3 regions of the Vibrio sp. JCM 18905 genome follow, and region 3 is predicted to be linked to each of the others. Evidence: predicted binding sites of a transcription regulator. Region 3 holds the regulator's gene; each other region holds the start of a gene.
What was found. Region 3 encodes CRP, which controls carbon source genes, mostly activating them, when cyclic AMP is high. Its sites were predicted from a motif close to TGTGANNNNNNTCACA; they were not measured.
Positions count from the first base shown of each region.

Region 1: a site for CRP is predicted at 1,794-1,809, ahead of ACZ5ZC_RS03990 (glycogen/starch/alpha-glucan phosphorylase). Genes of this name have one in related genera too.
Region 2: a site for CRP is predicted at 3,135-3,150, ahead of cytR (DNA-binding transcriptional regulator CytR). Genes of this name have one in related genera too.

Region 1 is NZ_AP043878.1:914,317-919,272, forward strand. Features, by position in the region: gene malT (HTH-type transcriptional regulator MalT) at 1-1,250, opposite strand, end outside; gene ACZ5ZC_RS03990 (glycogen/starch/alpha-glucan phosphorylase) at 1,986-4,439, shown strand; gene malQ (4-alpha-glucanotransferase) at 4,557-4,956, shown strand, end outside.
Region 2 is NZ_AP043879.1:217,386-222,341, forward strand. Features, by position in the region: gene hslU (HslU--HslV peptidase ATPase subunit) at 1-389, opposite strand, end outside; gene hslV (ATP-dependent protease subunit HslV) at 413-964, opposite strand; gene ftsN (cell division protein FtsN) at 1,080-1,628, opposite strand; gene cytR (DNA-binding transcriptional regulator CytR) at 1,853-2,881, opposite strand; gene priA (primosomal protein N') at 3,185-4,956, opposite strand, start outside.
Region 3 is NZ_AP043880.1:428,067-433,022, reverse strand. Features, by position in the region: gene ACZ5ZC_RS18670 (hydrolase) at 1-355, shown strand, start outside; gene ACZ5ZC_RS18665 (YheU family protein) at 389-601, shown strand; gene ACZ5ZC_RS18660 (phosphoribulokinase) at 726-1,595, shown strand; gene crp (cAMP-activated global transcriptional regulator CRP) at 1,836-2,468, shown strand; gene ACZ5ZC_RS18650 (DUF1338 domain-containing protein) at 2,614-3,405, opposite strand; gene astD (succinylglutamate-semialdehyde dehydrogenase) at 3,655-4,956, opposite strand, start outside.

The DNA.
Region 1 (4,956 bases), on a different replicon from region 3:
CAAGCTCGGAGCATCGTAAGTTTTGGGTGGCTGAACAGAAGCTCAGCATCCAACTTATTAATTGAGCTTTCCAGTGTGCTGAGCTCGCCTTGGTTAAACATCTTCCAGCCGAATTCGTTTAGAATTTCTACCACCAAGTCTTTATCGTTCGACTTTTGTGCATGGTGAATCGCTTGGTGCGGTGCTTTTTGTTGTAACCAGGCAACAGCTGCATTGCGGTGAAGATCTTTTTCTTGCTGAGGAATACGCGCTTGGCGCTCATGAGACAAAAACTCGCCAAATAAGTTATGGAATCGGAACCAGTTTTGCTCCCCTTCGAGTGGGTAGATGAATAAGCCGTAGCGGTTTAATGATTCGATCAAACCAAGCGCATCTTCGCGTTGGGTGAGGGCAAACACCAACTCATCATTGAAGTGGTCAAGCACGGAAACTTGCATCAAGAAATGACGAGTTTCGTGATCGAGTAGGTCAAATACTTCTTCGACCAGGTAATCCCACAAATGCGCGTGATTGAACTGCGATACCGACTCTACGGTTTGCGCCAATGTACGGTTTTGATGTTGCGCTTGTAACGCGATCAACTGCATCGCCGATGGCCAACCTTCCACATAGGTTCTGAGGTTGTTTGCCATGTCTTCGTCGATGCCATCGGCAATACGCTGATTAAAGAAGCGAGTCGTTTCTTCGGTATCGAACGCCAACATCTCGTTGCCGATTTCGATCATTAAATCACGAACACGTAAGTTTGCAGTACCCAGAGGCGGCGCTGCACGACTTGTTACCACAACGGTGAGGTTGTCTGGCATGTGTTTTAAGAAGAAACGCATGGATTCATGGATTTCATCGTTGGTAATCAAGTGATAGTCATCTAGCACCACGTAGCACTCTTGATGAAAATCAGCCATTTCCGCGAACACTTCGCTGAATAAAGAACGTAGAGAAGAGATCTGGCGTTTTTCCGCCAGTTTTTGTGCGTTAGAGCAACTGAAGTTGGTGGCTTTGTTTAATGCTTGAAGCAGGTAGTTCACAAAACGAAAGCCGTCGTTATCGCTGTCATCAATGCTGTACCAACCGACGTTTGGTTTATCGGATAGCCACTGCGCTGCCATGGTGGTTTTTCCGTAACCTGCTGGGGAGCGGAATAAAACCAATTTGTAGTAAGGCGCTTGCTGTAGTAAGTCCAACACTCGTGGGCGCACGATGGCATTGTGCAGGCGTCCTGGTCGAGTAAGCTTAGATGGAATCCACATTAGTAATTATGTCCTTATTTATGTATACCCAAGTGATTGCGACGTGATCATTTCAGTAAGGCCCTCTCGAAAGCTTCGTCTTACTGAATGATTTCACCGGCATCAAAAACTGCTTGAATGCCGGTTGATGTCGCCTCTTGTTGGGGCTTGCATCCGTCTGAAAAACCATTCCATACGGTCACTTAGATATAAAAGCTAGCGAAAACTAGAAATAACTCACACCGCCTAATTCTAGTTTGTATAAAAAGCGTACAATCCTGTGAGCCGTGTGGGATGGTACGACATCAGAAATGTCCGTTACTTTGATCCACTTCCTAATTCTCAAGGGTTGATGGATTTACCATCAACTACGCCCTTTATTTGTGATTCTTGTCACTTAAATATCTTTTGTGTCGAACGTATTAAGATCTCGTTGCACATCGATTATGAAAAATCTTTCCATGTTAACCAAGTTAATGTGACCAATATTACAATTTTCACATCATCAGATGAGTGGGCTATAAAAAGCGTCATGAACGGGTTTTAACCTTTCTCATATTCCATTGTGATCAAAATCACTAAGAACTGGAGCAAAGCTCACTTTGTTGAGATTTGGATCACTAACCTAGCAATGGTACCCCCTCTACGCCCTCAGCCCTCCTCCTTCAAAGGAGGAGAATTAGGAGGATGTTTATTCACAGAGGTAAATGCACGATGTATGGCAGATGAATTACCAAAAGACGTGAGAATTTCGTAATGAAACCTACTCAACAAAAACAATTTGACAAGAAGTCGTTCCAAGAAAGCGTAAAGAAACACCTATCTGTAACTTACGCTCACACGATTGAAAACGCAGACAGCCGAGCTTGGTACCTAGCAATGGGTCATGCACTGGCTGAGTTCACTACTTTAGATTTGCTTGCTACTGAAGAAGATCCACGCATTAAAAGTGCGAAGAGCGTTAACTACCTTTCGCTAGAATTCCTTATCGGTCGTTTGACGGGCAACAACCTAATCAGCATGGGTCTGTACGAACAAGTAACAGAAGCAATGGCTGAACTGGGTTACAACCTAACTGACCTGCTAGAAGAAGAACGTGACCCATCATTGGGTAACGGTGGTCTTGGTCGTCTAGCGGCATGTTTCATGGATTCATGTGCGGCACAAGAATTCCCAACCGTCGGTTACGGCTTGCACTACGAATACGGTTTGTTCAAACAGTCTTTCAAAGATGGTCGCCAGCAAGAAGCACCTGACGCATGGCGTGGTGTAGAAGGCTACCCTTGGGAAATTGCTCGTCCAGAACTTGCACAAGAGATCGGTTTCTACGGTCACGTTGAAGTGGTTAACGAGAACGGTAAAGAAGTTCGCAAATGGGTTCCTGGCATGTCTGTAAGAGCAATGCCTTGGGATCTACCAATTGTGGGTTACGAATCAGACACGGTTTACCCGCTACGTCTTTGGGAATGTCAGGCAATTGCACCATTCTCGCTAGCAAGTTTTAACAACGGTGACTACTTCGAAGCGCAGCACGCACTGATCGACGCAGGCAACATCACTAAAGTGCTTTACCCGAATGACAACCACGAGAAAGGTAAAACACTGCGTCTTATGCAGCAGTACTTCCACTCTGCTGCGTCTGTACGTGACATCCTACGTCGCCACGAAGCTGCGGGCTACTCGCTAGCGGATCTACCGAAGCAAGAGACTATTCAGCTTAACGATACGCACCCAACGATTGCGATTCCTGAGCTAATGCGCATCCTGATGGACGAAAAAGGTCTAACTTGGGAAGCGGCTTGGGAAATCAGCTCTCAAACATTCGCGTACACTAACCACACGCTACTTCCAGAAGCACTAGAGACATGGCCAGAGTCGCTAATTCAGCACCTACTACCACGTCACATGGAGATCATTTACGAGATCAACCACCGTTTCCTACAAGACGTACGTGCAATGTGGCCGGGTGATGTCGCGAAACAACAGAAGCTTTCTATCATCGAAGAAGGTTTCCACCGCATGGTCCGCATGGCAAACCTATGTGTAATTGGCTCTTACGCAGTAAACGGTGTAGCGGCACTTCACTCTGAATTGGTTAAGAAAGACCTATTCCCAGAGTTCCACGAAATGTACCCAACACGTCTACACAACGTAACGAACGGTATTACGCCACGTCGTTGGTTGAAGTTCTGTAACCCAGGTCTTTCTAAGCTAATCACAGAGAAAGTCGGCCCAGAATGGCCAGCGAAACTAGAGCAACTAGAAGGCATCGCTAAGTACGCCACTGACGAGAAATTCCAGAAAGAATTCATGGCAGTGAAGAAAGAGAACAAAGAACGCCTAGCTAACTGGGTGAAAGAGAACATGGGTATCGAACTCGATACTAATGCGATCTTCGATGTTCAAATCAAGCGTCTGCACGAGTACAAGCGCCAGCACTTAGACCTTCTACACGTACTGTCTCTGTACCATCGCATTATTCACGAACCAGGCTTCGAATGTGTGCCTCGCGTTGTGTTCTTCGCAGCGAAAGCGGCACCGGGTTACCACCTAGCGAAAGAAATCATTTTCGCTATTAACAAGATTGCTGAGAAAGTGAACAACGACCCTCGCATCGGCAACAAGCTGAAAGTGGTCTTCATTCCTGATTACCGTGTGAGCATGGCTGAAATTATTATTCCTGCGGCGGACGTATCACAACAAATTTCACTTGCGGGTAAAGAAGCATCAGGTACTGGTAACATGAAGATGGCGCTTAACGGTGCCCTAACGATCGGTACGATGGATGGTGCTAACGTTGAGATTCGTGAAGAAGTAGGCGATGAGAACATCTACATCTTCGGTCTAGACGTTGAAGGTGTGAAAGCGCTGAAAGCTCAAGGTTACAACCCATTTGATTACTACAATGCGGATCACCTACTCAAAGCGTCTATGGACCTACTACTGGGTGAAGAATTCACTCCAGGTCAACCAGGCTTACTGCGTGCAACGTACGACAGCCTACTAGATGGTGGTGACCCGTACTTATGTCTTGCGGACTTCGCATCTTACGTGAAAGCGCACGAAGACATGAGCGAACAATACAAAGACCAAGCTGGCTGGGCGAAGAAAGCCATTCTTAATACCGCTCTTGTCGGCAAGTTCACCTCAGATCGCTCAATTCGCGACTATGTGAACAACATCTGGAAACTAAAAGCGGTTCACCGTTAATAGAACAGAGTTAAGACCAAGGTAGCCAAGCGCTACCTTTGGTCATTTTCCAAAAGAAGTTATTGATAACAATAAAACCCTACACGGAAGGTGTTGGTATTACCTTCGGAGAAAGCGATGAAAGAACAAACAGCATTAAAGAAAGTCGCGGAAATGGCGAGATTGGCTGATAGCTATGTCAGTGCTTGGGGAGATGAGGCAAAAGTGTCTGAGGAGACGCTGCGCCGCTTGCTCGCTTCGCTTGGCTACGATACTAGCAGCGATGAAAAACTATTGGCTTCTGCTGAAAAGAAACATAAAAAAGACGTACTAGCCCCTGTTCTTGTTTTACGCGACGGCGAACCAGTCGAAGTGGAACTAAACCTAGGTACGAGTGCTCGTGAGAGTGAATTCAGCTGGCGTTTAGAAACAGAACAAGGAGAGGTACTTGAAGGCTATCTTCAGTCCCAAATTGTTCGTGATGAGCGTGCTGAGGGTGGCCCTCTAGTGTTTGCATTGCCAAAGAACTTGGCTTGGG
Region 2 (4,956 bases), on a different replicon from region 3:
CGTTCTTCCGCTTGCTCTTCAGCGCGGAATTTTACTTTTTCCATCGCTTGTTGATGCGTCATTTTTACCGCGACATCAGTCAGGTCACGGATGATGGTTTCAACTTCTTTACCAACGTAACCCACTTCTGTGAATTTTGTCGCTTCAACTTTGATGAATGGTGCATTTGCCAGTTTTGCTAGGCGGCGTGCTATTTCAGTCTTACCAACACCAGTAGGACCAATCATCAAAATGTTTTTTGGCGTCACTTCGGCACGCAAACTTTCTTCAAGCTGCATACGGCGCCAGCGGTTACGAAGTGCAATCGCAACCGAACGCTTGGCTTTTTCTTGACCGATAATGTGGCGGTTCAATTCATGAACGATTTCGCGAGGCGTCATTTCAGACATATTCTTTCCTTACTTCGTTACGATTACGCGGTTGGTTTTTCAGGCTCTACCGTTGAGTCTAGCTCTTCTACTGTGTGGTGGTGGTTGGTGAAGACACAAATATCACCCGCGATGTTGAGGGCTTTTTCCGCGATCTCACGAGCATCTAGATCTGTGTTTTCTAGTAGGGCGGTTGCTGCAGCTTGTGCGTAAGCACCACCAGAGCCAATCGCAATCAGGTCGTGTTCTGGCTGTACGACATCACCATTACCGGTAATGATTAACGATGCGGTTTCGTCGGCAACGGCAAGCAAGGCTTCGAGCTTGCGCAGAGCACGATCGCTACGCCAGTCTTTGGCTAGCTCAACCGCAGCCTTAGTTAGGTGGCCTTGGTGCATTTGTAGCTTGCTTTCGAAGCGCTCGAAAAGGGTGAAGGCATCTGCAGTGCCGCCAGCAAAGCCCGCTAGTACTTGGTTGTTGTATAGGCGGCGAACTTTGCGCGCATTACCTTTCATTACGGTATTGCCTAGAGATACTTGGCCATCACCCGCGATGACGACTTTATTATTTCGACGTACAGATACAATGGTAGTCACAGTCGACCTCTTGATTATTTCTCTTTGGATTTAATTCAGTATATGGGGGAGGAGAAATGGGGATTCAAGGGGGCAAAAAGAAAGGCCCTAGGATCTTAGCTCCTAGGGCCTGAGTTTAAAGATTTTCTTTCCAAATCGCACATGGCTCGATTTTCGCGCGTTGCAGTTTATGACGGTCACGTTCTGCATCACGTTTGAACTTATACGGACCTAGCACCACGCGATACCATGAACTGCCTTCTTTCTTACGAATCTTGCTCGACATCCCTTGGAACGCGATTGCAAGCTTGCGCTCTTCCGCTTGTGCCTGGGTTTTGTACGCGCCACACTGCATGATGTAAGGAATTTTAGAAACTTCAATTTCTTTGGCCACAACTTCAACTTCACGTTTCGGTAGTGACTCAACATATTCCCACTTTTCTTCTGGTGGTGGCGGCAAGTCTTTTTTCGGCTTTGGTTTGCTTACAGTGGTTGTTGGCTGCTTCACGACAGGTTGTTTGGGTTCTGGGTCGCTACTCAAAAGGTAAAGACCATAGCCAAAACCACCCACGAGCAAGATAGCGAGCAGGCCACTACGCCAAGGTTTTTTTCTTCTCGGCGGCTGTTTTTTTGTCGACTTTTTTGGGGCGCCTCGCCCCCGTCTTACATAATCTCTATTTGCCACGGTTATTTCTGGTCATCAAGGATTCTTGCAAATATGTTAATCCAGAACGAGTTGAGAAAACACCCTATTGATAGAATCTTGATAGCTAAAGCGCGACAACGCCCGAGTGTAGGAGTGTGTTTCCGTTCTTGCTTATATTTATTCGGGGATACACAAAAAGCAGGAGGGGCAAATAAAAAGCGGCGCCTTAGCACCGCTTTGGGTATGAATACCTAATTTTTAGGTTAAGGGCGCTGTGGTGGCGCTGCACTTCCGCGAATGACGAGGTTAGTTTCAAGTAGGCGCGAGCCTGAATGCACGTCGTGTCCTTTTAACATCTCAAGCATCATTAGCATCGCTTGTCGACCAATCTCATAGCGAGGCTGAGAGATAGTGGTCAACGGTGGATCGCAGTACTGAGCGAAGTTAATGTCATCAAAGCCCACAACAGAGAGATCTTGCGGTACTCGTAAGCCAAGCTTTTTCGCTTCTTGAATTGCGCCGATGGCCATTGTGTCACAGTGGCAGAAAATAGCCGTTGGTGGCTCTGGCAATTCGAGCAGTTTACGAACGGCTTTTGCTCCGCCATCAAAAGAGAACTCAGTAATGACACTATATTGTGGATCTTTATTGATGCCGGCACGGCGCAGAGCTTGTTGGTAGCCTTGCTGGCGGAACTGACACAATATTGCTGTATCTGGTCCAGAGATTTGAGCAATGCGTTTATGACCTAATTGGGTTAGGTAATTCACCGCTTCAAATGCTGAGGTCAGGTTATCAATATGTACTGTCGGAAGCTCGAGTTCAGGCGCAAATTCACACGCCATTACCATCGGAGGTAAGTTCTTTTGCTCTGGCTTACTGACATCGAACGGTAGATCTGTGCCAAGCAGTAGCATTCCATCTGCCTGCTTAGTAAATACGAGGTTAACGAAAGAACTTTCACGTTTCTTCTGTTGTCCGCTATCGCCCAGCAGGACTAGATAGCCATGTTCCATGGCAGCATCTTCAATACCGCGAATAATTTCAGAAAAATAAGGATCACAGATGTCGGGAACGATAGTGACAATGGTTTTTGATTCGTTTCTACGTAAGTTACGCGCTAATGAGTTTGGAGAATAACCCGCTTCAAGTACGGCATCTTCTACTCTTTTTCTCGTTGAAGAAGAGACCTTCTCTGGGTTCATTAATGCTCGAGATACCGTAGCCGTAGACACTCCCGCAAGCTGGGCAACATCCTTCATTGTCGCCATAGTTTTTAACCTCTCGTTTATTTTTTGCCAAGATGACGTTATTCCTGTTTGAAATCATAATAATCACGCTGAGTTAGAGCATCGTTTGCTCTTCGCTCAGTTCGTGTTAACAAGTGGAAAAATGGATTCTTCACTGCGACATCAATTTGTGGGAATAGTCATTGTTTTAATCTAAGCCTGTGCGAACAAGTCACTTTAGACTTTTCTAATTTGGATAGTCTATTCATTTCTAAAGTGAAAGTTACGGTCTGTTTAACAAAAATTGCAATCCCGTTGTGATGTTTATCACATTAAATGGTAATTCATTACATAGTTAAACGTTTGCTAGCTGAGATCTTGTGGCTCTATGTCTAAATTCCAGCGAACTTTCTTGGCATTTGGCAACAACTCAATAGCAGGTTTGGCACTGGTTAATAACTTTTGCATCAATGAACGATGCTGGGTTTGAAGTAACAGCTGCCAGCGGTATTTGCCTGCACGTTTGGCGAGAGGTGATGGTGTTGGACCCAGCACCATGCAAGTGTTGTCAAATAAAGGATGCGATTCTAAGGTAAAGCGAACCTGACGTAAGAAGTCTTCAACCACTTCACTTTGGTTTGCTTCTGCTTTAAACAGAGTCAAGAAACTATAAGGCGGAAGCTGGGCGAGCTTACGTTCTTCCAGAGCTGTCATAGCAAAGTGACGATAGTCTTTTTGAAGTAGGGCTTGCAGCAAGCTGTGCTCAGGATGGTGAGTTTGTAGGATCACTTCGCCAGGTTTACTTGCTCGGCCAGCACGACCTGCGACCTGAATAAACAGCTGAGCTAATCGCTCCGAAGCGCGGAAGTCACTACTATATAGAGAGCCATCAACATCCAAAAGAGCAACGAGCGTTACATTTGGAAAGTGGTGCCCCTTAGCCAGCATTTGAGTGCCTATCAGTATTTGGTATTCACCTTTACGAATCGACTCAAGGGCATCTTCCAAGCTACCTTTGCGACGTGTGCTGTCTCTGTCGATGCGAATGGCTTTGTATTCTGGAAACAACTGAGCCAATTGTTGTTCGAGCTGTTCCGTTCCTACGCCGACGGTAACCAGTTGAGTTGAACCACATCCCTGACACTGATGAATGACAGGTTGTTGTGAGCCGCAGTGATGGCAGCGTATTTCGTTGCTGTAATGGTGGAACGTATAGTACGCATCACAGCGTTTACATTCTGCAATCCAACCACATTCATGGCACATCAAAGCGGGCGAGAAACCTCGGCGGTTAAGAAACAACATAACCTGATTGCCCACTTTTAAGTGTTTGCGCATTTCTGCAATCAGTTGGGCGGATAAGCCACTTTCTAAATACTGACCTTTTACATCTAACACTTTATTGGTGGTTGGCACGGCAGAGCCAGCTCGTTGGGTTAGTGTTAAATGGTGATATTTACCAGACAGTGCATTATGTAGGGTTTCTAACGCTGGCGTCGCTGAGCCAAGGACAATCGGTACTTGCTCTTTATGGGCACGCATGACGGCAACATCACGGGCATGGTAACGCAAGCTGTCTTGTTGCTTATACGAGGCGTCATGCTCTTCATCAACGATAATAATCCCCAAGTCAGCAAAAGGTGTCAGTAGGGCTGAGCGCGTACCAATGATGATCCCCGCGGCTTTATCGCGAGCCGATAACCAGGCGTTCAAACGCTCTGTTTCATTCAAACCGGAATGAATCACATCTACCGGGACATTAAATCGATGTTTAAAGCGGTTGATGGTTTGGGGCGTTAGACCGATCTCAGGTACTAAAACTAATGCTTGTTTCCCTTGCTCTAGAACGGGCTTGATAAGGTTTAAGTAAACTTCGGTTTTACCAGAGCCAGTTACCCCTTCTAATAAATAGCAAGCAAAGCCCGTTTGGCTATTTACGCTGGCAATCGCGAGTGCTTGTTCATGGTTAAGCTTTGGTTTCTCTACCGCACACTCTACATTTTGACTCCATTTCGTAATGGTCGGCTTTTTCTCGATGCGCTCGACCCAACCTTTTTCTTCGAGATTTTTTAAGATGGTCGAGTTTACTTCTTGATCCAAGAGCTCTTGATGCGAGATTGGGCCGTTGATCATCATTT
Region 3 (4,956 bases):
ACGTGTCACACGATTGTATGAATTCGATGATTTGATCACGGCACCACTGCACGGTTTTAAAGACGCACAAGATTATTACGATCAATGTTCTGGCTTAAGTAAATTACAACAGATCACGCTACCGACACTGATCATTCACGCCAAAGACGATCCATTCATGACCGACGATGTGATCCCGAAATTTGTTCTGCCAGATAATATTGATTACCGTCTCTTTGAGCACGGTGGGCATGTTGGTTTCCTTACAGGTTCAGCGCTCAAGCCGAAATTTTGGTTGGAAGAAGCGCTGCCAGCGTATTACGAAAGTATTGCCGCAGATTACCTTTCTGCTGTATCCAAGCAGCGAAAGCAGTAAACTAGCCGCTCATCATAAAAGTTCGAGGTATTTATGATCATTCCATGGCAAGACATTGCGCCAGAAACATTGGAAAACTTAATTCGTGAATTCGTCTTACGTGAAGGCACGGATTACGGAACCGTCGAGATTTCTTTGCAAGACAAAGTGGATCAAGTAAAAACTCAATTAGAAAAAGGCGAAGCGGTTATCGTATTCTCTGAACTGCACGAAACCGTCGATATTCAGGTAAAAACAAAATTTTAGACCCTTCACATTTTACCGTACCCCACTCAATGACAAGGCATTGTTACGTGCTATAGTGGGTTATCGACCGTGCAGTAGCAGCCTACTGCACATTACAGGTAAGTAATTTTCGACAAGGTTTGTCATGTCAGCTAAACACCCAATTATTGCGGTTACTGGTTCATCCGGTGCCGGCACGACCACTACATCTGAAGCCTTCCGTAAGATGTTCAATATGATGAACGTTAAACCCGCATGGGTTGAAGGCGACAGCTTCCATCGCTTTACTCGCCCTGAAATGGATATAGAAATCCGTAAAGCGCGCGAGCAAGGTCGACACATTAGCTACTTTGGCCCTCAAGCTAATGACTTTCCAGGATTGGAAGAGTTTTTCCGTAAATATGGTCACGATGGCGCAGGCAGCGTACGTCGCTACCTACACACCTTTGACGAGGCCGTACCTTATAATCAAATGCCTGGTACCTTCACACCATGGCAGGACTTACCGGAGAACAGTGACGTTCTCTTCTATGAAGGCTTGCACGGCGGTGTTGTGGATGGCGATGTTAATGTTGCGCAGCATGTGGATTTCTTGATTGGTATGGTACCAATCGTAAACTTAGAGTGGATCCAAAAGTTTGTGCGTGATACTCGTGACCGCGGTCATTCACGAGAAGCAGTAATGGATTCTATCGTGCGCTCGATGGACGATTATCTTAACTACATCACTCCGCAATTTTCTCGCACTCATATTAACTTTCAGCGCGTCCCAACGGTCGATACCTCTAACCCACTTAACGCGAAAGGTATCCCAAGTCTAGATGAGAGCTTTGTCGTGATTCGCTTGCGTGGGATAAAGAAAGTCGACTTCCCATATCTCCTGGCTATGATTGATGGCTCATTCATGTCACGCCACAACACGATTGTCGTGCCAGGCGGTAAGATGAGCTTTGCAATGGAGCTCATAGTTCGGCCTATCCTACAACAGCTCATCGAAACAGGGAAAATTGGCTAAAAACCTGCCTGCGAAGATGTTTACTTTTCATACCGTGATCATGTGCACAGTTTTGCTTACAAAATCTCAATCATGGCACGATTAAAATCAAGAAATCGTTTTCGAAAAAGGATACTATTTCTTACCGAAACACAAGAGAGCTTGCAGCATATAAAAAGTGCTCTTATTCTAGTATGCCTAATTCAGGCTTAGCTAAAATATGGATAGCGCAAGCGTACCCTGCAGAGGAAGTGAGATATTATGGTTCTAGGTAAACCTCAAACCGACCCAACATTAGAGTGGTTTCTTTCACATTGTCATATTCATAAGTACCCTTCAAAGAGCACGCTAATTCACGCGGGCGAAAAGGCAGAAACTTTGTACTACATCGTTAAAGGTTCTGTTGCGGTTCTTATCAAAGACGAAGAAGGTAAGGAGATGATCCTTTCTTACCTAAACCAAGGAGACTTTATTGGTGAACTTGGTCTATTCGAGGAAGACCAAGAGCGCACAGCTTGGGTTCGTGCTAAATCTCCTTGTGAAGTTGCTGAAATTTCTTTCAAGAAATTCCGTCAGCTTATCCAAGTAAACCCAGACATCCTAATGCGCCTTTCTGCGCAGATGGCTCGTCGTCTTCAAGTAACTAGCCAAAAAGTGGGTGACCTGGCGTTCCTAGACGTAACTGGTCGTATCGCTCAGACGCTTCTGAACCTTGCAAAACAACCAGACGCAATGACTCACCCAGACGGCATGCAAATCAAGATCACTCGTCAAGAAATCGGTCAAATCGTTGGCTGTTCTCGTGAGACAGTAGGTCGTATCTTGAAAATGTTAGAAGAGCAGAACTTAATCTCTGCGCACGGTAAAACTATCGTGGTTTACGGTACTCGTTAATCTCAAACCAGAGTGACGCGAACAAAATTATAAAAGCCACCAATGGCGACATTGGTGGCTTTTTATTTGTCTTGTAACCACATTAAGCTCAGAGCAACAAAAGACTAATGAGCAAGTTGGTTAGCCGAAAGGTTCACCCTAAAAGTTAGCCATTCGTACTTTCAAAGATTTTGTCCGCTGAAGCCGCCACAAAACCTGGGTACAGCTCACCATTTTCCATCGGGTAGCGCTTAGCAAACTCGTAAAAGCCACCAGGGATAATTTCAGTGCCTTCGCTAAAGCGAACCGCCACTTTATCCGCCATGGTCGATGATTGTTCTAGTAGCACCTCAGGAGTGCCCTTCACTTCCCCGCCGTTTTCATTGATGGTAAATCCGGCCGTACGTAAGTGATCGTTTACTTGCTTCACTTCTTCGTATTCATTGAGCTGGTTAACGCTCACCGTGAAGTGGTTTGCGCCGTAACCATGCGCAGCCAACCAAGATGCATATTCACTTTCTTTAGCCAACGTTTGGTAGTCAGCAAAGCTTAAATCCCACAAGCGTCCACCATGTAAGAATGCGCTATCGTTCAGCTTGCCTGCATCGACTTGTGCCACCAGCTTTTTCACAATCTCTTGCAGCTCAGGTGAACACTCCTCAACTTTTAGCTCACTAATAAAGACTTTAGGTTGCTTCGGATCAGGGTGCTCATAGTGTTTAGCAACCAGCTTTTTACTTTCGAAAACGTAGTCACCACATGCCTGGTAGCCAATGGCTACAAATGGTTTAGCTAAGGTTTCGATACCAAGAGGCGCAATATTGAAGGTACGTAAAGCTATATGATCATTAATCAGAGGCTCATCTTCTTGAAGCAGCTGATGTACTTTCGCAGCAGAAGGGCAAAGACGTTGAATGTAATCTTGCCATAGCGATTCAAATAACACATCGGGCGTCATAACGACTCCTTGTTACGAGATGTAGAGTTAAAAGGTAAGCGGAAGTTGACTGCTCGCTCACAACGAAAAGTTGTCCAGAATAATGAACGAGCAGCCATCAACCTGTGACGGTAAATGCCAGTCAGTCAACACGCTTTTCCGAGTCTTTGCTCACTTTCCGTGTTCTGCCAACGATCACTACAACCCATACCTAAATGATTCGCCGGCAAGGTGAGCCGCAATACATGGTTGCGACTCTGTTATTAAAACTTATAGCGCCACACCTGGGCTTAATGTTGCAGGCAAGATAGTCTCTTGACCTTCCATTGATGCCATCGGGTACGCACAGTAGTCTGCTGCGTAATAAGCGCTTGGACGTAGGTTACCTGACGCACCAGGACCACCAAATGGCGCATCACCACTTGCACCAGTGAGCTGGCGGTTACGGTTCACGATCCCTGCACGAATATGGTCAACGAAGTATTCCCATTCTTGGTCGTCAGTTGAAACTAAACCAGCAGAGAGACCAAAGCGCGTGTCGTTCGCCAGTTCTACGGCTTTTTCTAGCCCTTCGTAACGCACCACTTGCAGAAGTGGACCGAAGTACTCTTCATCTGGTAGCTCAGCAATGTTCGTTACATCAATAATGCCCGGAGAAACAAACGCCGCCTCTCCTGCTTTAGCTTCAATCAAGCTTTCACCACCAAGTGATTGAAGGTTCGCTTGTGCATCGAGAATGAACTTGGCTGCGGCAACGGAGATTTGCGGCCCCATAAATGGCGCAGGCTCTGCAAATGGTTGGTCTACGCGAATATTCTTCGTCGCTTCGACGAGCTTGGTGATAAGCGCATCGCCTTTCTCACCCAATGGCACATACAAACGACGAGCACACGTACAACGCTGCCCGGCACTGATAAACGCTGACTGGATGATGGTGTACACCGTGGCATCCAAATCACCGTATTTATCAGAGATCACCATCGGGTTATTACCACCCATTTCTAGTGCTAACATTTTGCCTGGTTGACCCGCAAATTGACGGTGCAATACATGCCCCGTGTTCGCGCTGCCCGTGAACAGTACGCCATCAATGCCTTTCGCATCAGCAAGCGCAATACCGGTTTCTTTCGCACCTTGGACAAGGTTGATCACGCCTTTCGGCAGACCTACTTCTTCCCAAAGTTTCATAGCTAGCTCGCCAGTCCAAGGCGTTTGCTCGGATGGCTTGAACACAACGGTGTTACCCGCTAGTAACGCAGGCACAATGTGACCATTTGGTAGGTGACCAGGGAAGTTATATGGGCCAAATACCGCCATCACGCCCAGTGGGCGATGACGTAACACAATTTGGTTGCCCGCCGCTTCACGGCTCGCTTCACCAGTGCGGTCATGGTAAGCACGAATAGAGATGGCAATTTTACCTGCCATTGCCGCTGCTTCAGTGCGCGTTTCCCAAATTGGCTTACCAGTTTCTTTGGCAATGACTTCAGCGATTTTCTCGCTGTTCTCTTTTACTTTCTCAGCAAAAGCCAACACGATCGCTTCACGCTCTGCAAATGGGCGTTTTTTCCA